Regions from separate parts of the Nonomuraea sp. NPDC049141 genome, predicted to be linked through region 2. Evidence: predicted binding sites of a transcription regulator. Region 2 holds the regulator's gene; each other region holds the start of a gene.

Region 1 (7,638 bases), on a different contig from region 2:
GGCCGCGGACGCCCGCAAGCAGCTGGTCCGGCTCAGCGCGGCGGGCGCCGAGTCGTACGGCCAACTGGACGTGCGGTCGGACGAGGAGGCCGAGCGGCTGCTGACCTCGCTGCCGGAGCAGGGACAGGAGCGCCTGATCGCCGGCATGGCCACGATCAGGGCGCTGCTGGAGGGCACCGGCGAGCGCGAGCCGTACGTGATCAGGCCCCTGCGGACCGGCGACCTGAGCTGGGTCGTCTACCGGCACGGCGTCCTCTACAGCCAGGAGCAAGGCTGGGGCATGGACTTCGAGCGGCTGGTCGCCAGGATCATCGGCGCGTACGACCCGGCGCGCGACATGGGCTGGATCGCCGAGGTGGGCGGGGAGCCCGCCGGGTGCGTGTTCTGCGTCCGCGAGGACGACACCACCGCGCGGCTCCGGCTGCTGCTCGTCGAGCCGTCGGCCCGCGGGCTGGGCCTGGGTGGACGGCTCGTCGGCGAGTGCCTGCGCCACGCCAAGGCCGAGGGCTACAAGCGGATCACGCTGATGACCCGCGACTGCCTGGTCAGCGCGCGGCGCATCTACCAGGCCGCCGGGTTCGAGCTGGAGTCGGAGCACAAGGGGACCGAGAACGGGATCGAGTTCACCGAGCAGGAGTGGAGCCGCGACCTCTAGGCCACCAGTTGAGCGGTCCGGCCAGGCGCATCAGGCTGGGCACCAGCACGGCCCTGATCACGGTGGCGTCGACGAGCACGGCGGCGGCCATGCCGACCCCGAGCATCTGCACGAACGCGACCTGGGCGGTTGCGTAGGCGGCGAACGACAGCGCCAGGATGCCGCCCGCCGCCGTGATCAGCGGCGCCCCGCGCTGGAGCCCGGCGGCCACCGCCTCGTTCGTGTCACCTGTCCGGTCGTACTCCTCCTTGATCCGCGACAGCAGGAACACCTCGTAGTCCATCGACAGCCCGTAGGCGACGCAGAGCATGAGGACGGGGATGCTCGCGTCGAGCGTGCCCGTCGGGGTGAAGCCGAGCAGGCCCGACAGGTGGCCCTGCTGGAAGACCCAGACGATCGCCCCGAACATGACGCCCAGGCTGAGCACGTTGAGGACGGTCGCCTTGAGCGGCAGGATCAGGCTGCGCGTCATGAACAGCAGCAGCACGAACGTCACACCCAGCATCAGCGCGATCACCAGCGGCAGCCGGTCGACCACCGAGGCGCGGTAGTCGGCCAGCTCGGCCGGATAGCCGCCGACCAGCACCTCGAACGGCGCGTCGACCGCCCGTACGGCCTCCACCAACTCCACCGGGTCGCCGGACAGCGACGCGGCCGACGGCACCACCGACAGCCAGGTGCCCGCGCTCCCGGCGAACCGGACCGGATCGCCGTCGCCCGCCCGCGCCCCGCCCGTGAAGGACCCGGCGGCGGAGTCGACCTGGGCGACGCCGGGCAGCCTCGACAGCCGCACCGCGTAGCCCGCCACGTCCGTGGCGGCTCCCCGGGACACGATCTGGATCGCGTCGGTCTCCTCGGCGGGGAAGCCCTGGCGGATCACCTCCTGCACCTGCCGCGCGGGCGCCTCGGCCGGCAGGATCCGGTCGTCGGCGGCGCCGAAGCGCAGGCTCAGGAACGGCGAGGCCAGCACGAGCAGCAGCACCGTGGCCGCGCCCCCGAAGATCAACGGCCTACGCATCACCCGTGTGGCGAGCCCGTGCCAGAACCCGTCCGGCCGCTCGGCCCGTTCCCGCCGCGGCAGCATCCCGCCGCCCGCCGAGGCGAGGACGGCCGGCAGCACCAGCACCGCCACGACCAGGCCACCGGCGACCACGGCGATGCCCGCATAGGCGAACGAGCGCAGGAAGCCGAAGGGCAGCGCGAACAGTACGGCCAGAGAGGCCGCCACAGTGAGACCGCTGAAGATCACCGTACGGCCGGCGTGCTCGACGGCTCCGGCCACGGCTTCGGCCCGGCCCGCGCCGCGCCGTACCTCTTCACGGAAGCGCGAGATCACGAACAGGCAGTAGTCGATCCCCAGCCCCAGGCCCATCGCCAAGGTGAGGTTCAGAGCAAACGTCGATATATCCGCAAATATCAGGACGCCGCGCAGCAGCGCGAGCCCGATCACCATCGCGAACACCCCGGCCAGGATCGGCACCAGCGCGGCCAGCGCCCGGCGCAGGTAGAGCCAGAGCAGCACGAACGCCAGCGGGAAGATGACCAGCTCGGCCCGGACGAAGTCCTGCCTGGCCAGCGGCACGGTCTGCCGGAACACCTCCTCCCCGCCCCCGGCCCGCACCTGGAACGGCCCATTCCCGCCCCCCACCTCGAACGGCTCGCCATCGCCGGTGATGCGTGGCACGAGCTCAGGAAGCACCCGTGTCCGCACGTGGTCGGCGTCGCCGGGCACGCGGACCAAGATCAGCGCCTGCCTTCCGTCCGCGCTGCGCAGCGTCGCGGGCCTGCCCCGCGACCAGTAGGACGCGGCCTCCGCCACGCCGCCGGAGCGGGCGACGCGCGCGGTCAGCTCCTGCCCGGCGGCCGCGTTGGCCGGGTCGTCGACGGTGCCGGTCTTCGCGGTCAGCAGGAAGACCAGGTCCGGGCTGCCGGTGCGGAAACGCTCGGCCAGCTCGGCCTGGGCCCGGTCGGACTCCGAGCCGGGCGCGTCGAACCTGGACAGCGACAGCCGCGGCACCGCCCCCGCGGCCAAGGCTCCGGCGATCACGAACGCGACGAGGGCCAGCGACAGCACCAGCCGGCGCCGCCGTACCAGGAGGAACCCGAGCCTGCGGAGCGGCGGCCCGGTCGAGCGCGGCCCTGCCTGTGCCATGGTTTCGGTCTTCATAGGTTCTCCCCGACGAAATTCGGTAAACTACTCGTGTTTTTTCCGCCTCATCAGAAATACAAGTAGATGCTCGCATTTGTCAAAGTGGTGTGCCATGACTGAGCGCACGGTGCGCCGGCAGGCGCGCGGGCTCAAGCGCATGGCGGAGATCCTCGACGCGGCCGAGGTGGTGATCGCCGATGCCGGCTACCCCGCCATGACGACGAACCAGGTCGCCGCCCAGGCCGGGCTGTCACCCGGGTCGCTCTATCAGTTCTTCCGCAACAAGGAGGAGATCCTCGACGGGCTGGTGTCCCGCTACACCGACGAACGGGCGGAGTTCTGGGCCGAGCGGCTGTCGGCCGTCACGCCGGACCTGCCGCTGGAGACGCTGGTCGGGCAGGTCGTGGACCAGAGCGTGGCGTTCAAGGCGCACTCGCCCGCCTACTGGGCCGTGATGCACGGCTCGGCGACGGGCGACAATCTGGCCGAGGCGGCCAACCGCCTGCATGAGGCGGTCGGCGAACAGGTGGCCGCCATGCTGCTGCGGCGCGCCCCGGACCTGGATCCCGCGCGGGCGCGCCTCATGGCCGCGATGGCGGTGGCGATGGTCTCGACCGTCATGGCGCTGATCTCCACGGCCGAGCCCACACGGGCGGCGCAGCTGATCGAGGAGCTGAAGGTCGCGCTGGTGCGGTACCTGAGGTAGTTGTTCTGTCTTGTGCAGTTGGTGACGCGGCCAGCGGGTGGTCGGCCGCTCAGCGCGGCGTATCGGCCAGTGCGGAGCCTCCCGGTCAGCCGGGGTGGAGAGGCTCAGGCCGGCGATCGGGCCGTCGAGGCCCAGGACCGCGGCGATGTCAGCCCGGCTGCCAGGTTCGTGATCGCGGGTGTACCCGGCGGTGGACTTGTCCCCGCGACACGTTTCCAGCCCCGGAAGCCGTCCGGGGGTCACGCGCTGAGGTCCCTCAGGCGCGGAAGGGGCCGGCCACTTCGAAGGTGTGGCCGTTGTCGCGGCCCTGTCTGGCCGAGAAGTAGAGTCGGCCGCCGCCGGGAGCGAACGCCAGTCCCGTGAGCTCGGCCCCGCTCGGGCCGCCGAGCTTGAGGAACGGCGTGACCTCCCGGTCGGGCGTGATGAGGTCGATCTGCGTCGACTGCCTGGCGACGTACAGGTCGCCCGACGGTGCCGCGGTGATGGCGCGTACGCCGTCGCAGATCCGGTCGAGTGTGGAGGTCTCGGCGTCGTAGGCCCACAGGCCGCTGTCGCCCTCGGTGGTGAAGTAGCAGACGCCGCCCGCGTAGTGGCAGCCCTCGCCGCCGTCGAAGTGGCGGGCGTCCTCTATCTGGTGGCGCGTGGCCTTGAGCAGGGCGGCGGGCGAGGGCACCGGCTTCCAGTCGCCGCCGTCGCAGAGCACCTCCAGGGTGCCCTCGGTGAGATCGCCCCAATCGCCCGGCCTGAACCGGTAGAAGCACCCGTCGGGCTCTCCCTCCGTCAGGTAGACGACCTGCCGGTCGGGGTCGCAGGCGGCGGCCTCATGCTTGAAGCGGCCCATGGCCAGGCGGGGGCGCCCGGCGCGGGTGCCGTACGGGTCGCATTCGAAGACCCGGCCGCGGTGGCCGAGCTCGCACGAGAGCCAGCTGTCCCACGGCGTCGCGCCGCCCGCGCGGTTGAGGTCGGTGCCGGACAGGATGCGGTACGCGTCCGCGATCGAACCGTCGGCACGGAAGCGGAGCGCGGACGCGCCGCCGAGCAGCGGCAGCTCGGAGTTGGACACATAGATCCAGCCGGTGTCATCGGGGAAGCACGCGCCACCGTCGGGCGCCGCGTGCCAGGTCAGCCCGGCCACCTTCTGGCCCGAGCGGGCCACGATCCGGCCGCTGAACCCCCCGGGCAAGGCCAGATCGTCGCCGCCGGGCGGCTCCAGGGGGCCATATGGGCTCATCCCGCCCTGCCGAAGCGGACCCGTGCGGAGGAGCGTCTTGCTGGACATCGTGGAGCCTCCCTCTAAGTGCCACGCTAGTCGACCTCACCGACATGAATGCCAGGGATGTGCGAGATCAAACTCTGCGCGAACCTCAGGCGTGATCCAGCGACATCGGCACGGTTGCCACCAGTACCGCCCACTTCAGCACCGCTCACTTCAGCACGGCGAACCAGCGGTCGGCCTCACTGTGGCAGCCGGGACCTCCGCAGTGTCCGCCGCGCAGAAACCTCTGCCCCGCATCGGCCACCGTCTCCGCGATCCCCGCGCACGCGGGTGGGGATCGCGGAGGGCAGGGGGTTGTCGAGCGCGACGGCGGCCCGTCCGGCCGTCGCGGTGAGGCTGAAGGCCGGGTCAGAGCGGGCGGGCTCCCGGGCCGGTGCATGGTGCCGAGGTCAGCTCTGGGCCTGGAACATCCAGTGCTGTTTGTCGATGTCCTGAGCCACGGCGATGAGCCGGTCCTGGGAGACGGGGTCCGGCTCGTCGGTCGCGGCGATGCGCTCGCGCATCCGGTTGCCGATGCTCTCCAGGATGTCCGTCATCGTCGCCACGACCTTGCCGTCCTCGATCCAGCCGTTCTCCGGCTGCGAGAGCTTGGTGGACTTGGCGACGGTGGCCGCGCGGCCGTCCGGGCTGAGTCCCAGGGCGACGGCGCGTTCGGCGATGGTGTCGGCGTGCTCGCGGGCCAGGGCGGTGAGCTCGTCGAGCTGGAGGTGGATCTGCCGGAAGTGCGGGCCGGTCAGGTTCCAGTGCATCTGCTTGGCGAGCAGTGAGAGATCGATGAGATCGACCAGTGCTCCCTGGAGGGCCGTCGCGACCGTGTTCTTCGCGTCGCCCGAGAGCGGACCGGTGATCGTAGCCATGATGTGTTCCTCCCCGTGGTTCGACATCAGGGTCTTTTGCGTAGAACACCCCACTTACCCGCAGCCTTCCGATTGACACTGCAATAATGACAGTGTAATTGTGAAGGTATGAGCGACACCTGGACCATCCGCGAGCTGGCGGAGCGCGCCGCCGACGCGTTGCGCGCCCATGCGCAGCCGCTCAACGGCCGGGTCCGCGACGTGCCCGGGGAGCGCTTGATCAGGTGGTACACCACGATCGGCCTCGTCGACCCGCCGCTGACCAGGCGCGGCAGGATCGCCCAGTACGGCAGGCGGCACCTGCTGCAGCTCGTGGCGATCAAGCGGCTCCAGGCCGCCGGGCGGTCGATCGCGGAGATCCAGACCGCCCTGACCGGCGCGACGGACACCACCTTGGAGCGGACGGCCCACCCCGAAGGGCCGACCTCGGACGAGGACATTGCCGCAGTGGGGGCCGGCCTGATCCTCAGCGAGGAGGCTCGGGGTGCGGCGGGTCACCCGAACGGTGAGGCGTCCGAGACGGAGATGCCCCAGACGGAGACGCCCGAGGCGGCGGACCTCCTCGACGACTCGGCGGCCGGGTCCAGGAGCCCGCGTGGCCGCTTCTGGGCCGAACGTCCCACCGACGGCACCGGCACCGCCCTTCCGCATCCGCGCCCCGCCGACGCTCCCCATCCCTCCAGCGCCGCCCTGCCCCCTGGCGCCACCGCTCCCGCCGATACTCTCCCGTCCCCCAATGCGGCCATGCCCGCCGGCGTTGTCTGGTCTGCCGGCCCTCCCCCGCCCAGCGGTGCCGGCCGACCCGCGCGTGCCACCCAGCCCAGTGGGGCGCTGGTGCGTGGGGTCAGGCTCGCCGACGGGGTCACGCTCGTGCTCGACGGCGCCGGCCGTACCCCGGCTGAAGACGACATCCAGGCGGTACTCGCCGCGGCGGCGCCGCTGCTGGCGCTGCTCGAAGAGAGGAAGCTGATATGAAGATCACTTCGCTGGAGCCCACCCGGTGCCTGCCGGTGCCGGACGCCGGGTTCGGCGCGCTGCGGACCGCGCGCGGGAACCTGCCCCTGGAGAGCGTGGACGTGTCCGCCGACATTTCCGGATTGGTGGCCGGGGTCGAGGTGACGCAGGGCTTCCGCAATCCGTACGACGTCACGCTGGAGGCCACGTACGTCTTCCCGCTGCCTGACCGCGCGGCGGTGACGGGGTTCAGGATGGAGGCCGACGACCGGGTGATCGAGGGCGTGCTCAAGGAGCGCGGCCAGGCCAGGGCCGACTACGACCAGGCGCTGCGCGAGGGGAAGCGGGCCGCGATCGCCGAGGAGGACCGGCCCGACGTGTTCACGATCAGGGTGGGCAACCTGCTGCCCGGCGAGCGGGTGACGGTCAGGCTCACGCTGAGCCAGCCGCTGCCGTACGAGGACGGCGCGGCCACGTTCCGCTTCCCGCTGGTCGTCGCCCCCCGCTACATTCCGGGCACCCCGCTCGACGGCCCCGGCTCCGGTGACGGCACCGCGCCCGACACCGACGCGGTGCCCGACGCCTCACGGATCACGCCGCCGGTGCTGCTGCCCGGCTTCCCCGACCCCGTACGCCTGTCGCTGACCGCGACGATCGACGCCGCCGGGCTGGACCTGCGCGAAATGGCCTCCAGCCTGCACGTGGTCGAGGAAGAGGTCCGCGAAAAAGAGGTCCACGAAAAAGAGGTCCACGAAAAAGAGGGCCGCACGGTACGGCTGCGGCCCGGCGAGCGGCTGGACCGCGACTTCATCCTGCGGCTGTCGTTCGACGCCTCGACGGCGCTGCAACTGGACGGCGAGGGCGCGTTCTCGCTGACCGTGCTGCCCCCGGCGCTGGAGTCCCCGCGCGCGCCGCGTGACCTCGTACTGCTGCTGGACCGCTCGGGCAGCATGGGCGGCTGGAAGATGGTCGCCGCGCGCCGGGCCGCCGCGCGGATCGTCGACACGCTGACCGAGCAGGACCGGTTCGCGGTGCTGACGT
Region 2 (7,638 bases):
GCCACAACGTCCCCGTGCGCAGGTCCCGGTACCGCTTGCCGGGCTTGGTCACCAGGTCCTTGTAGTCCTCCGTCCCCGCACCCCACTTGCCCGGCGCCGGTCCGGTTGCGGGCTTGTAGAGGCCGTCGCCGCCGGCCGTGACCCCGGTCCAGCCCTGGCCGTACGCGGGGACGCCGACCACGATCTTGTTCGCGGGCGCGCCGCGTGACAGGTAGTCGCTTACGGTCTGGTCGACGCTGTACCGGGTCGGGTTCGGGTCGCGCCGGTCCGTCAGCAGGTTGCCGTTGTGGCCGGTCTGGAGTTCCCAGCTGCCTCGCAGGTCGTACCCCTGGACGGTGGCGAAGTCGAGCTGCCTGAACACCTGCTGCACCTCGAACCCGGCGTCGATCTTGGCAGTCGCGGCCGGCAGGAAGGCCGTCAGCTGCGACGACGCGGAGAACGCCCGCAGCCGCGACCGTAGTTCCGTCGCGAAGAGGGTGTAGTTCCGCTTGTCCTCGGGCCTGATGACGTTCCCGTCGGCGCCGGACGAACCGGGCCATTCCCAGTCGAGGTCGATGCCGTCGAACACCCCGGCCCCGGCACCCGGCTCCAGCCCCGGCAGGTTGCCACGCAGCCACAGGTCGACGCACGATTGCGCCAGTTTCGCGCGTGACTCGGGAGTGAGGACGGCGTCGGAGAAGTGGCCGGATCCGGTCCAGCCGCCCAGAGAGATCAGCACCTTTAGCCCTGGGTGCTTGGCCTTGAGCTTGCGCAGCTGGTTGAGGTTGCCGTTCAGGGCCTGCCCGGGCGCGTCGGCCACGCCGTCCACGCTCTGCTCGGCGGGCACCGGGCGCTGCCAGTCCGCCCAGGGGTCGGCCGAGTAGCAGGTTCCCTCGGCGTTGACGAAGCCGAAGGCGTAGTTGAGGTGCGTCAGCTTGGCGGCGGCGCCGCTGGCCTCGACGTCCTTGACGTGGTAGTTGCGGCCGTAGATGCCCCACTGGATGAAGTAGGCGACGCGTTTGAAGCCGGTATGGGCTTCAGCGGGCACGGCTACCGCTGACAGGCCCAGGAGGAGTGAGAGTGCGATCAGGATCTTCTTTTTCACAAGGTGTCTCCAGATAGGAAACTTTCCTAATAATTTCTCCGGATCGTAGAGCCGCTGGATCAGGCAGTCAATGGCAACGGGCAGACTGGAGGCGTGCCATCCACCCTGCCCGACGGCGACGCCGCGCCCCCGTCCGGCGACCTGCCCGAGAGCGCGCTACGCGGCCTCGGTGAGCGTCCGTTCGGCTTCTACGTGCACGTCCCGTTCTGCGTGACGCGCTGCGGCTACTGCGACTTCAACACCTACACCGCCGCCGAGCTTGGCCCCGGTGCGTCGCATCGTGACTACGCCGACACGGCCATCGAGGAGGTACGGCTGGCACGGCGCGTCCTCGGTGACGTGGAGCTCCCGGTCGAGACGGTGTTCTTCGGTGGCGGCACGCCCACTCTGCTGCCCGCGGAGGACCTCGGCCGGATCCTCGGCGCGATCGACGCGGAGTTCGGGCTCAAGGCGGGCGCCGAGGTGACCACGGAGGCCAACCCCGAGTCGGTCGACCCTGCCTACCTCGGCAGGCTGCTGGACGGCGGCTTCAACCGGGTCAGCTTCGGCATGCAGAGCGCCAGGGAGCACGTGCTCAAGGTGCTCGACCGGCAGCACACGCCGGGCCGGGCGGCGCAGGCCGTACAGGAAGCCAAGAAGGCGGGCTTCGAGCACGTCAACCTGGATCTGATCTACAGCACGCCCGGGGAGTCCGACGACGACTGGCGGGCGTCGCTGGAGGCGGCGATCGCCGCCGAGCCCGACCATGTCTCCGCCTACTCACTGATCGTGGAGGACGGCACGCGGCTGGCCGCCAGGATCAGGCGCGGTGAGCTGCCGATGCCCGACGACGACGTGGCCGCCGACCGCTACCAGATCGCCGACTCGCTGCTGGCGCAGGCCGGGTTCCGCTGGTACGAGGTGTCCAACTGGGCCACCGGCGACGACGCGCGGTGCCGGCACAACCTGCTCTACTGGACCGGCGGCGACTGGTGGGCCGCCGGCCCCGGCGCGCACAGCCACGTGGGCGGCACCCGCTGGTGGAACGTCAAGCACCCGGCCGCCTACGCGCAGCGTCTGGCCGCGGGCACTTCGCCCGCGCACGCGCGCGAAGTGCTCGCCGACGACGACCGCGACGCCGAGCGCCTGATGCTGGAGCTCCGGCTGTCGTCCGGCTATCCGGTCGCCGACGTCGCTCCGGGCGCGCGTACGGCCGTCGCGGCGGCGCTGGGCGGCGGACTGCTGGAGCCGGAGCCGTTCAAGGCGGGCCGGCTGGTCCTCACCCTGCGCGGGCGGCTTCTGGCCGACGCGCTCGTACGCGATCTGCTCAGCTGACCATGCGGATGGAGATCGGGTAGCGGTAGTTCTCGCCCCTGTTGGCGGCGAGGGCGGCCTGGATGTGGAAGATCAGCGACACGATCCAGATGATCGGGAACAGGAAGATCCCGATGATGATGATGCTCAGCGCGCCCGCGACGATGTAGCCGATGAACATCGTGATCTGGAAGTTCAGTGCCTCGGCCGACTGGTCGCGGACATAGGGGGACTCGTCCCGCTTCATCAGGTAGATGATCAGCGGACCGATCCACGAGACGAGCAGGCCGAGCAGGTGGGCCAGCATGGCCATCGTGGTGTCGTCGCTGCCCGGACGCGGGCCGTAGACGCCGGGGACGTGCGGCGGCCGCTGCTGCGGGCCCGCGTAGCCGTACCCGGGCTGCTGGTAGCCGGGCGGCGGCGTGGGCGGCTGCCCGTAGGCGTAACCGCCCTGTGGCCCGGAGCCATAACCGGGACCTGACCCAGGCCCGGGACCGTAACCGGGTGCGGGACCTGACCCAGGCCCGGGACCGTAACCGGGTGCGGGACCAGATCCGGGCCCGGGACCGTAACCGGGCTGAGCCCCGTACCCCGGCTGCGAGCCGGGCTGGGCGCCATACTCCGGTTGTGGGGGTTCGGGGTTGATGTCCGACTGCGAGATGCGCCGCGTGGCATCGTCGTCCGGCGGTGGCTGCGGGGGATCCTGGCTCATGACGCCTCCGTAACGAAGTCGATCAGTTCCTCGACCCGGCCGAGCAGCTCGGGCTCCAAGTCTGTGTAAGCCGACACGGCGCCGAGGATCCGCCGCCACGCGTCGGCCGGTTCCACCCGCCAGCCCAGGGCGGCGATGACGCCTTCCTTCCATGGCACCCCGCGCGGTACGTCCGGCCAGGCCGGGATCCGCACCACGGAGGGCTTGACCGCCTGCCAGATGTCCACGTACGGATGCCCCACGACGAGCACGTGGGGCGAGGTCACCTGAGCGGCGATCCGGCTCTCCTTGGAACCCGGGACGAGATGGTCGACCAGCACACCCAGCCTACGTCCCGGCGAAGGGCCGAACTCGGCCACGATCGCGGGCAGGTCGTCGACACCCTCCAGGTACTCGACCACGACGCCCTCCACCCGGAGGTCGTGGCCCCAGATCTTCTCCACGAGGGCGGCGTCGTGCACCCCTTCCACGTAGATGCGGCTCTCCTTGGCCACCCTGGCCCGCAGCCCCTCCACGGCTATCGAGCCGGACGCGGTACGCCTGGGCCCGGCGGCGGGCGTGGCGGCCGGGCGTACGAGCGTCACGACCTTGCCGTCCAGCAGGAACGCGGCCGGCGCGAGCGGGAACAGGCGGCGTTTGCCGAAGCGGTCCTCCAGCGTGACGGCCTCCTTGTCGCAGGCCACCACGGCGCCGCAGAAGCCGCTCTCGGCGTCCTCCACGACCAGATCGAGTTCGGCGGGCACCTGGGGGATCTTGCCTTTGCCCGGCCGCCGCCAATTCCCCGCGAGAACATCACCCTCGTACACACGGGGACCGTAGCAAATCACCCGCCCGACGCAAGGCGCTTGCGGTGAGAGCTGCGGCGGGTCACGACCATGATCGTCGTGATGATGGCGGCCAGCACGCCCAGCCCCGGGATCACCACCAGCGCCGCCACGCCGCCCACCAGGCCGCCCGCGGAGGCCACGAGGTCGCGGCCGACGCCGAAGCGCGCGCTCGCCGGCTCCTGGGTCGCGCAGGTGAGCTGGTAGTCGCCCTTGGCCGGCGCGTTGACCACGAGGATGAGCTGCCACTTGGTGGCGCCCTCGGAGACGGTCTCGGTGCCGGAGACCTTGGCGAGCTTGGCCTGGCCGGAGCCGCCGTCGATGCGGCACGTGTAATGGACCTGGCTCGTGCTGGACAGGTACACCGCCGGCTTGTCCGCCGGATCCAGCGGCACGGTGATGCTCTCGCCTGCCGCGAACGTCTTGGACGGAGCCGCCGCGGTCACCGTGTTGAACACGCCGCCCACGAACAATCCCACCCCGGCCACCACGCTGAGCAGGGCCAGCCCCCACGCGACCGCGATCCACCGCATCCGCGGCCTGATCTGCTTCGGGTCAACCTGCGGGCCGGACCGCTGCGGCATCCCGTAAGGTCCTGGCTGGTACGGCTGCCCGTAGGGGCCGGTCTGGTAGGGCTGCTGGCCATACTGGGGCTGGCCGTACTGAGGTTGACCGTACTGAGGTTGACCGTATTGCGGCTGACCGTATGGGGGCGGCGGCGGAGGGCCGTACTGGGGAGGCTGACCCTGGTAAGGACCCTGGCCCGGCGGCGGACCGTAGGAAGGGGGCTGGGAATCGTCGGTCATATCGGCCAGTGTGAGCCCTATGGGCGGCCACTCGCTAGCACCGGCGTTATCGCACCTTGTGGGCGAGAGCCGTACACTTGGCACTCGGGAACACAGAGTGCTAGACCTGTCGTTTCTTGAAAGGCACAGGTAGGAGGTGAGCGCGTGCTCGACGATAGAAAGCTGGCGGTGCTCCGCGCCATTGTCGAAGACTACGTGTCCACCAACGAGCCGGTGGGCTCCAGGGCCCTCGCCGAACGCCACAACCTGAAGGTCTCCCCGGCAACGGTCAGGAACGACATGGCCGCGCTGGAGGAGGAGGGCTACATCACCCAGCCGCACACCAGCGCGGGCCGCGTGCCGACGGACAAGGGCTATCGCCTGTTCGTCGACCGGCTCTCGCAGGTCAAGCCGCTCTCCGGGGCGGAGCGCCGGGCGATCGAGACGTTCCTCGCGGGCGCGGTCGACCTCGACGACGTGGTCACCCGCACGGTGCGGCTGCTCGCGCAGCTCACCAGGCAGGTCGCGGTCGTGCAATACCCGACGCTGACCCGTTCGACGGTCCGGCACGTCGAGCTCGTGCCGCTGCACGACCGGCGGATCATGCTCGTGCTGATCACCAATACGGGCCGCGTCGAGCAGCGCGTGGTCGAGCTGCCCGAGGTGGTGGAGGACACCCGCATCGCGCACCTGCGTGCGGTGCTCAACGCCTGCCTCGACGGCTGCGGCCTGGTCAACGTGCCCGAGTTGGTCGCCGACCTGCCGGAGCGGCTGCCCGTCGAGGACCGTCCGGTGGTGGCCACGATTCTGTCGGTGCTGCTCGAGACACTCGTCGAGCGCCACGACGAGAAGATCGTGTTCGCCGGTGCGGCCAACCTCGCCGGAGCCGACTTCTCGACCGGGCTGCGCGACGTGCTCGAAGCACTGGAGGAGCAGGTCGTGCTCATGCGGCTGCTCGGCGAGACTTCCACAGACACCCCGTCCACGCTCACCGTGCGCATCGGTTCCGAGAACCCGTTCCTCCGTGGCACGTCGATCGTCGCAACCGGATACGGTTCTGGTGACAACGAACTGGCCCGGCTCGGCGTGCTGGGTCCCACGAGGATGGACTACCCCGTGACGATGGGCGCCGTGCGCGCGGTGGCACGCTACGTCAGCCAGATCCTGGCTGCATCATAAGAGGTCGATAAGTGGCAAACAGCGACTACTACGCCACCCTCGGGGTGCGCCGTGACGCCAGTCCGGAAGAGATCAAGAAGGCCTACCGCAGGCTGGCCCGCGAACTCCACCCTGACGTCAATCCGGACCCCGCGACCCAGGAGCGGTTCAAGGAGATCACGCAGGCCTACGAGGTCCTGTCCGACGCGAACAAGCGCCAGATGTACGACCTGGGCGCCGACCCCTTCGGCGGCGCGGCCGCGGGCCAGGGCGCGGCCGGCTTCGGCGCGGGCTTCCCGTTCAGCGACATCATGGACGCCTTCTTCGGTACGGCCGGCGGCGCCCGAGGCCCCCGCTCGCGGGCCAGGAGAGGGCGCAACGCGACCATCCGCGTCGAGCTCGACCTGCGCGAGACCGCGTTCGGCACCACCCGCGAGCTGGTCGTCGACACGGCCGTGCTCTGCGAGGTCTGCCAGGGCGCGGGCGCCGCGTCGGGCACCCACCCCGACACCTGTGACATGTGCAACGGGCGTGGCGAGATCTCCCAGGTCACCCGGTCGTTCCTGGGCCAGGTCATGACCTCCAGGCCGTGCCCCCAGTGTGGCGGCTTCGGGACGATCATCCGGCACCCGTGCCAGGAGTGCTCGGGCGACGGCCGTGTGCGCACCCGCCGTACGATCAAGGTCCGCATCCCCGCGGGCGTCGAGGACGGCACGCACATCCAGCTCGCCGGTGAGGGCGAGGTCGGCCCCGGCGGCGGCCCGCCCGGAGACCTCTTCCTGGAGATCGTCGAGCGCCCGCACGAGATCTTCGAGCGGCGTGGCGACGACCTGCACTGCACGGTCCAGATCCCGATGACGGCCGCCGCGCTCGGCACCAACCTCGCCGTGGAGACGCTCGACGGTTCCGAGGAGGTCGACGTGCGGCCGGGCACGCAGTCGGGCCAGGTCATCACGATGTACGGCAGGGGCGTGCAGCGGCTCAACGAGACGGGCCGCGGCGACCTGCTCATCCACGTCAACGTGGAGACTCCGCTGCGGCTCGACGAGGCGCAGGAGGAGCTGCTGCGCGAGCTGGCCAAGCAGCGTGGCGAGGAGCGGCCGCCCGGTAAGTTCGCCCCGGGGACACAGGGGTTCTTCTCGCGGCTGAGGGACGCCTTCAACGGCCGCTGACCCGTCGTGGCACTAGAAGCTTGCGCGGGAGGGCCACCCGGGCGGTGATGCCGTGTGGCGGCGATGCGTCGAGCCACACCCGCGCGCCGAGCCGCTCGGCCAGCCTGCCGACCACGTAGTGGCCGAGATAGCGGGTGGGGGCGGCGAAGAAGCGCCGCTCGCCGCGTAGCCGGGCGTTGGCGGCGGCGCGCTCGCCCTCGGTCATGCCCACGCCCTGGTCGACGATCGCGATGTGACACTCGCCCTCCCGGGTGCTGGCCCGGATCTCCACCTCTGTGTCGGGGGCCGAGCAGGTCAGCGCGTTGTCGACCAGCTCGGTCACCAGGTGCGCGATCTCCGCGACGACCGTGCCTCTTAGCATGGCGTCGTCGACTTCGCCCAGCACCGCGCGGCCCGACCCGGCCGCGGTCACCGCCGAGCGGAGCACGTCGCGTACGGCGACGGGATCAGGCGGGCGGCGGGGACGGCCGGTGGCGGGACGGTGAGGCTCATCGGATCCGGGATCCGTCCTGTCCGGGGCCTTGCCGGCGAGCCGGCGCGGCGCCGAGCGGGCGATCGTGGCAGGGACGGTGAGCAGGACGGTCAGCCGGGTCTTCAGCGCGCACGGCCA
Region 3 (7,638 bases), on a different contig from region 2:
GCGAGCTGTCCCCGGACGAGCTCCGCGAGATCGCCATCTTCCTGACCCACTACATCGGCTGGCCCCTCGGCGCGCGTCTCAGCGTCCAGATCGACGCCCTCATCGCGAAGTCGGTTTAGAATCTTGAATATCTCAGACGGCGCATAATAAATGGCGAACACGTGGGTCCGGACGCCGTGACCGCGCTTGGTCGTACGATGGGGGCATGAGCCGTAAGGCCGTCGCCATTCTGGCCGTCGCCGCCACCCTCATGCTGGCCGCGACGGTGGCCGTGATTTTCCGCGATCGCGCCCCCGACGAGGCCGCGACAGGGGTCCGAAATACGCGCGCTCCACAGGAGATCGCGTCCTACTGGACCAAGGAGCGCATGAATGAGGCCAGTCCGGGATGACAAATTCGGCCATCCGCCCGAGGAGACCGGCGAAACCCCATTTCCTCAAACGCGGGCGCGGCCCTATTGTCATCCCTCGTGCGAAAACTTCTGATCATGACGCTGACCGTCGCGTCGATGCTGTCCTTATCCGCTCCGGCCACCGCCGCGACGGCGGCGACCCCCGTCAAACACCCCAAGCTGATCGCCAACCCGCTCTACAAGGCCGGCGCGCTGCCCACCACGACCTGCGAGGAGCCGGCGCGCAAGCGCAACGACCGCAAGTCGGGCCGCGCCTACGTCGACGCGGTGATCGCCTGTCTCGAGTCCACCTGGGAGCAGCACCTCACCACCGCCGGCCTGCCCTTCAGCAAGGTCAAGGTGCGGCACGTGAGCAAGCTCCCCAAGAAGTACTGCGGCACCAGCGAGACGGGCAAGGAGAACTCCGCGGCCCGCTACTGCGGCGACACAGGCGAGCTGATCTTCCAGATCGGCAAGGACTGGCTCGACGACCCTTCCGACCTGTGGCTGTTCAACACCGTCAGCTACATGTACGGCTGGCATGTGATGCAGCTGGTCGGAATCGCCGACGCCTATGACGCGGTGCCGTCCAGCGGCACAACCGAGACCCGCGAGCTGGCCCGGCGCGAGAGCCTCCAGAACGACTGCCTCAGCGCCGCGTTCCTCAAGAGCGTCTGGCCGCTGAAGGGCAGGACGACCAAGGACTGGACGTATCTGCTGAGCATGGTCGATGGTGACGGGCCCGGCGAGGCGCGCTGGTACGGCAAGAGGGCCAACGTCGTCGCCTGGTACAAGCGCGGCTTCGCCACCGGCGACCCGGGCTCGTGCAACACCTGGTCGGCCCCCTCCTCAAAGGTGGCCTAAGACCGCATGTGGCGCTGATCACCTCGTATGTGTGCACTCCTGCACAGAACAGGGCGACGGATCTTCGTAGTGTCCCTGCTGCCGGGCAAACCGGTGCACTCATACGGGGAGGAAACCCATGCGTAAGACCCTTGCGGCAACCCTCTTGGCCGGCTCCATGGCCGTCAGCGCGATCGCCCTCGCCCCCGGCGCACAGGCCGCCACCCAGGCGGGGACGGCCGTCGCCGCGGCGTCCCAGACCGCCGGCTCCGTCCACAACTGGGGCAAGTTCTTCTCCAGCGACCGCAAGGCGTACACCTTCGGCCAGACGGGCAAGCGCAACGGCATCGTCGTCACGGAGTGGCACGGCGTCGACAAGGTGGGCGGCAAGCGCGCCTGGGTGTGGTTCGAGTACTACAAGAACGGCGGCTGGCACAAGTTCAACCGCTCCTGGGACGGCAAGGTCGTCGGCACCTGGAGCGGGCGCGGGATCAAGAAGGTCTACACCTTCACCTGCTGGGCCGGCAAGCTCGACAACTGCGGCCGTAAGTACCGCATTTACTAATCGCCGTATTCGCTAAGCGCTCTATTCGCTAAGCAATTCTTGCTGACGACATCCGGCGGCTGCCCCACGGCGGCCGCCGGATTCGGTTTTCCTTCCAGTCGCTCAAGCGGTGAGGGCCCGCGCGACCGTGAGACTGTCCTCGTAAATGTGGTACCGGGTGATGAGTCCGTCCTCGACGGTGAGATGCAGCGCGAACGGTGAGCTGTAGGCGGCGCCGTTGGCCTTCACCGTCTGCACGATCTCCCCGAGGACGACGGCGTCCGCCTCATCGACCAGGATCCGCGCCACCGACGTGCCGTTCAGCTCAGGCACGTGATGAGCGGCCAGCGACCGGAAATGGTCCGCCACATCGGCCCGGCTCGACCGCGGGCGGATCCACGGCACGGCCGGATGCCCCTCAGCCGGCCAGTCGAGCCGCCAGTCGATCGGCTCGGCGAACAACTCGGCGACACGGTCGACATCGCCCTCGGCGATTCGGCCTAGCAGTGCTTCCACGATGTCACGGGTGCCATGGGCGTCAGAAGTCATACCGCTACCCTTTCGACCCTGACGCGGCCTGTCGATTACCTGCCAGGTAAGCGAATCTCGTACCGACGGCTAGAAGTGACCGGCTTGGCGAGTCACCGCGCGGCGGGAAAGACGCAGGACAGGGCGCGGCGCAGGGTGCCGGCGAAGGATTCGGTGCTGCCGGGCTCGAGCCAGTGCCGCCCCGCCACGCGGATGGCGCCCGCGACAGCGGCGGCCGTGACGGCGGGGAACAGGTCGCGGCCGGGGTCGGTGCCGGTGCGCGCCGCGATCGCCTCGGCGAGCGGGCCCTCCGCCATGGTGAACGCCTTCAGCGCCTCACCCTCCAGCTCGGGCGTCGACATGATCATGCGCAGGCCGGCCTTGTCGGGCTCGGGGTCGGTGAAGATCTCGATCACGGCCGCGATGACGGCCTGGTCGAGCGGCTCGTCGGCGGCCCGGGAGCGCAGCGCCTGCCCCACGCGGCGGGCCTGGTCGGCCTGGAAGGCGCAGATCGCCTCCCCCCTGCTGGAGAAGTAGTTGTTGTAGGTACGGGATGAGACCCCCGCGGCCGTGGCGATGTCGTGGACGCGCACCAGGGCCAGCCCGTGAGGGCCCTGCTCGATGGCCAGGCGCAGCGCGGCGTGGCTGATCGCCTCCCTGGTGGCCTGCTTGTTGCGCGCCCGGAGGTCCATGGCGTCGTCGTTCATGGGTCGACTCTATCCGATGTTGCGTGCCATGCACTATGTGCGTGACACGCAAGTTGTGGGTAAAGTGCGATGAGACGCCTGGCACTCACACCTGGAGAGTGCCAACCGCAAGGCGTGTGCCGGGGCGGCGAGGTCCGCCGGCGGGTCGCTGACCTGCCGGGAGACCGTCCGTCGCGGGCGCCGTCCCGGCAGCCCCCATCAAGAGCAGGAGCAGCAATGGCTTCGAAAATGATCGCCTTCGACGAGGACGCCCGGCGCGGTCTCGAGCGCGGCATGAACCAGCTGGCCGACGCCGTCAAGGTGACCTTGGGCCCCAAGGGCCGCAACGTCGTGCTGGAGAAGAAGTGGGGCGCTCCCACGATCACCAACGATGGCGTGTCCATCGCCAAGGAGATCGAGCTCGAGGACCCGTGGGAGAAGATCGGCGCAGAGCTGGTCAAGGAAGTCGCCAAGAAGACGGACGACGTCGCGGGTGACGGCACCACGACCGCCACGGTGCTGGCCCAGGCGCTGGTGCGCGAGGGTCTGCGCAACGTCGCCGCCGGCGCCAACCCGATGTCGCTGAAGAAGGGCATCGAGTCGGCGGTCGAGCGGGTCAGTGAAGAGCTGTCCAAGCTGGCCAAGGACGTGGAGACCAAGGAGCAGATCGCTTCGACCGCCTCCATCTCCGCCGCCGACCCCGAGATCGGCGCGCTCATCGCCGAGGCGATGGACAAGGTCGGCAAGGAAGGCGTCATCACCGTCGAGGAGAGCAACACCTTCGGCCTCGAGCTCGAGCTCACCGAGGGCATGCGCTTCGACAAGGGATACATCGCCCCGCTCTTCATCACCGACTCCGACCGGCTCGAAGCGGTCTTGGACGATCCCTACATCCTGATCGTGAGCGGCAAGGTGGCCGCCAACAGGGATGTGGTGCCGCTGCTCGACAAGGTCGTGCAGTCGGGCAAGCCGCTGCTGGTCATCGCCGAGGACGTCGAGGGCGAGGCCCTGGCCACCCTGATCGTCAACAAGATGAAGGGCGTCTTCCGATCGGTCGCGGTCAGGGCCCCGGGCTTCGGCGACCGCCGCAAGGCGATGCTGGGCGACATCGCGATCCTGGCCGGTGGCCAGGTCATCGCCGAGGAGGTCGGTCTCAAGCTCGAGAACGCCACCCTCGACCTGCTCGGCCGCGCTCGCAAGGTCGTCGTGACCAAGGACGAGACCACCATCGTCGACGGTGCCGGTGACCCCGACGCGATCGCCGGCCGGGTCAACGAGATCCGCGCCGAGATCGACCGGACCGACTCCGACTACGACCGCGAGAAGCTCCAGGAGCGGCTGGCCAAGCTGGCCGGCGGCGTGGCCGTCATCAAGGCCGGTGCCGCGACCGAGGTCGAGCTGAAGGAGCGCAAGCACCGCATCGAGGACGCCGTTCGCAACGCGAAGGCGGCCGTCGAGGAGGGCATCGTCCCCGGCGGCGGGGTGGCGCTGCTGCAGGCGGGCGCCAAGGCCTTCGACAAGCTCGAGCTCAACGGCGATGAGGCCACCGGTGCCGCGATCGTCTTCAAGGCGCTCGAGGAGCCGCTGAAGCAGATCGCCGTCAACGCCGGCCTCGAGGGCGGCGTCGTGGTGGAGAAGGTCCGCAACCTGACCCCGGGTGAGGGCCTCAACGCCGCCACGGGCGAATACGTCAACATGTTCGAGGCGGGCATCATCGACCCGGCCAAGGTGACGCGCTCGGCGCTGCAGAACGCCGCTTCCATCGCGGCGCTCTTCCTCACCACCGAGGCGGTCATCGCCGAGAAGCCCCAGAAGAACCCTGCCGCCCCGGCCATGCCGGGTGGCGGAGACATGGACTTCTAAGCCGGGTCGCCGAGGGGCGGGTAGGACGGCGGCGGTCCTACCCGGCTCTCGGGCAGGTGGGACAATAGAGGTGTTCATCCCCCTTGGCGAACATTCCAGAAAGGGGGCGGCCATGGCGACCATCGCTCATCACCCGGCGACCGGCGCGGAGCCCGCCGCCCTGCGCCTCGGCGCGGGACTCATGGCACTGGCCGGCCTGGCGTTCATCGGCTACGCGGTGATCTTCTTCGTCCGCAACTTCACCGGCGAGTTCCTGGAGCTCGGCATCGGCCCGAACGAGGTCGACGTCGGCCGGGCCCAGGTCCTGGCGTTCAGTCCGGAGCTGTTCAGATATATGTCGCACCTGCACATCGCGCTGTCGGGGTTCATCGCCTCGACCGGGCTGGCCACCGCGGCACTCGCCTGGTTCGGGGTCAGGCACGGGCTGTGGTGGGCGTACGTGACGGCGATCGTGGTGCCCGTGCTGGCCCTCGTCATCGCCCTGCCCGCGCACTACCCGTACCATCTCGCCACAGTCGGCCACCTGGGGCTCATCTACGTGGCCACCGCCATCTTCATCGCGGGCGCGCTGGTGGCGCTCAAACCGATGCTGCAGGCACGACACACCTGATCCGCGATCTCAAATATTCCCACCTTGTCGGCAAACTGCGGGAATTCACGGTTGTCGCGCGCGAAGCGCGGGGTATCCACGGATCCAGATATCACTCCGTACAAGGTGGGAATTCATGGCGTCCACATACGGCACCGACCAGGTCGATGGCACGTCCGGCAACTCGTCAGTCGATTTCATCGCAGAAGACTCCGTCAAGAGCAGCGACGAACTCGGCAAGATCGTCCGCTCGGGTGTCCCGTCGAGCACGTTCTGGCACTTCGTCGACTTCAGCGGGAGCGGGCCCTTCGCCCACCGGGAGTCCCTCGGCACGGACAGAGTCAACGCGTTCTCTCAGGTAGCCGTCTCGATGACCGAACTCGACAGCGACGGAAACCCCTTTCTGGGCAGCGCCGTCATGACGGTGAACAACGTCGTCCCACGCGCCAATGGCGACATCATCGTGCGCGGGCACATCCACTGGGATAGCACCCTGAAAGTACGGCTCAACTACATCATCGTGAACTAGTCTCGCTCGCGGACGTCCCAATCAAGCTCATCGGCGACTGTTCTGGGCTTCCAGTAGCCGATCGAGCCGCCGTTCTCCAAGGCGTCGGCGGTGGCCTTCAGCAAGGCGTAGTACGAGCGGATCCGGACCCCTCCCGGCGTGAAACTCATACTGCCTTCGTGATCGGTCTCGCCGACGTCACGCTTCACCGAGTCGATCACGAGGTGGTCGCCCATTCCGTCGGCGCCGAACGGGAGCATGCGCCCGTCCCACCAGTCCGATCGAGGATCGGCCATCTCCTCTTCATCTTCACCGTCGATCTCGCACAGCCCTCGCCACGTGTCGCGGATCTCTTGGAGACTCAGGTTCCAGTTGCCCAGGAAACCGAAGGCCCAGGTGTCGTCCGCTACGGCGGCTCCATCGTGTCGCAGTAGTGAGGCCCGCAGGTCGTCGGGGAATCGCAGACCCGTCTCCGCCTCCGCCGCCGCGATGCTCTCCGCCTTTCCGGGCTTGCTGAGCGTCCGATAGCTCTTGGGGGCGTGGTCCTTGAGCCATGCTTCGATGCGCTGCCACTGCCGGTTCACCGCCCGGGTCATCTTGGCGTCGAGCTTCCGTACGCGCGGGTTGCGACTCTCGGGCCGGCAGTCCGCGTCGAGGCTCGGCTCCTGGGTCTCGCCGACTTGGGTGGGCTCAGGGTAGTCAGCGTCGTCCGAAGCGGGCGCCTGCTCCAACTCGGCGGCCCAGCAGGGTGCGGCGATGCAAGGCTCATACGAGATCTCGCCGGAGGTCTCCAGCCCGGAGTCCTTGGAGAAGGTGGCGGACTCAAGGGCTTGCGAGCCGACGGCCAGCAGGCAGAGCGCGAGTCCGGCGGCTCCCCAGCGGGTGAGGCGGCGTCGGGTGGCTTCGTCGAGCGGCTCCCTCTTCTGGCCGCCTCCGAAGACCATTTGGATCGCGGGGCGGTCGAAGATGGAGGGCTCGGCGGCGTAGCGCTCGAGGTCCTCAGCGGTGGGGGTGCCGAGAATCGGGACCGGAGGCCACTGCGCTACCGAGGCTTCGGAAGCCGCCGCGCCCGGCTGGGCTACCGGCCGACGTGTCGAACGGCGGCGAGAACGCACGATCACAGCGACCGCCACCGCCACAACGGTAGCCGCAAGCGCGAGCCATAACCCGCGTAAGTTGATCAATCGCCGCACGTCCGGCAGGGTACCCCAACTGGGCTACACGGAGATCGAATACCGCTCGCTCAGGGACGAGAGGGCGTGTCCAGCGGGGTGGGAAAGGGAGCCCGCACCTGCGGGTACCGGATCCACACACCGATGGCCGCGAGTACGGCGGCCAGGACCACGACGCCGCCGAGCAGCAGGGCCTGGCGGTAGCCGTGCTGGAGCAGCGGGGCGGCCAGCATGGGGCCGAGGATCTGGCCGGCGCTGTATCCGGCGGTGAGCAGGGAGACGGAGCGCGGTCCCTGGAGGTGGGTGCCGATGGCCAGCGCGAGCGTGCTCACTCCCATGAACGTGCCGCCGAACAGCACCGCCGAGATCAGCGCCGGTGCGACGCCGCCGAGAAGGGCGGGCAGCGCGACCCCGACGACCTGAATGGCCAGCGCCGCGAACAGCAGGGACGGCCGCGACCAGCGGTGCGCCAGCCAGGCCCACAGCGCGCTGGACGGCAGGGCAGCGAGGCCGA

The links. Region 2 encodes HrcA, which represses chaperone genes, less so after heat shock. Its sites were predicted from a motif close to TTGGCACTCTCNNNNNGAGAGTGCCAA; they were not measured.
Region 1: the regulator HrcA is predicted to act here: its motif matches at 5,716-5,742, upstream of AB0B91_RS12730 (DNA starvation/stationary phase protection protein).
Region 3: the regulator HrcA is predicted to act here: its motif matches at 3,092-3,118, upstream of groL (chaperonin GroEL).

What each region holds. Positions count from the first base shown of each region.
Region 1 is NZ_JBEZDR010000004.1:97,133-104,770, reverse strand. Features, by position in the region: gene AB0B91_RS12750 (bifunctional helix-turn-helix transcriptional regulator/GNAT family N-acetyltransferase) at 1-655, shown strand, start outside; gene AB0B91_RS12745 (MMPL family transporter) at 624-2,822, opposite strand; gene AB0B91_RS12740 (TetR/AcrR family transcriptional regulator) at 2,917-3,510, shown strand; gene AB0B91_RS12735 (alkaline phosphatase PhoX) at 3,767-4,789, opposite strand; gene AB0B91_RS12730 (DNA starvation/stationary phase protection protein) at 5,176-5,643, opposite strand; gene AB0B91_RS12725 (MerR family transcriptional regulator) at 5,752-6,618, shown strand; gene AB0B91_RS12720 (VIT domain-containing protein) at 6,615-7,638, shown strand, end outside.
Region 2 is NZ_JBEZDR010000023.1:150,617-158,254, forward strand. Features, by position in the region: gene AB0B91_RS48870 (glycoside hydrolase family 18 protein) at 1-1,084, opposite strand, end outside; gene hemW (radical SAM family heme chaperone HemW) at 1,178-2,398, shown strand; gene AB0B91_RS48880 (DUF4870 domain-containing protein) at 2,391-3,089, opposite strand; gene AB0B91_RS48885 (DUF3097 domain-containing protein) at 3,086-3,895, opposite strand; gene AB0B91_RS48890 (hypothetical protein) at 3,913-4,497, opposite strand; gene hrcA (heat-inducible transcriptional repressor HrcA) at 4,864-5,877, shown strand; gene dnaJ (molecular chaperone DnaJ) at 5,889-7,028, shown strand; gene AB0B91_RS48905 (ATP-binding protein) at 7,015-7,638, opposite strand, start outside.
Region 3 is NZ_JBEZDR010000001.1:446,279-453,916, forward strand. Features, by position in the region: gene AB0B91_RS02050 (carboxymuconolactone decarboxylase family protein) at 1-119, shown strand, start outside; gene AB0B91_RS02055 (hypothetical protein) at 206-391, shown strand; gene AB0B91_RS02060 (hypothetical protein) at 470-1,255, shown strand; gene AB0B91_RS02065 (hypothetical protein) at 1,374-1,799, shown strand; gene AB0B91_RS02070 (nuclear transport factor 2 family protein) at 1,902-2,327, opposite strand; gene AB0B91_RS02075 (TetR/AcrR family transcriptional regulator) at 2,420-3,013, opposite strand; gene groL (chaperonin GroEL) at 3,230-4,855, shown strand; gene AB0B91_RS02085 (hypothetical protein) at 4,968-5,465, shown strand; gene AB0B91_RS02090 (hypothetical protein) at 5,581-5,973, shown strand; gene AB0B91_RS02095 (SMI1/KNR4 family protein) at 5,970-7,085, opposite strand; gene AB0B91_RS02100 (YbfB/YjiJ family MFS transporter) at 7,196-7,638, opposite strand, start outside.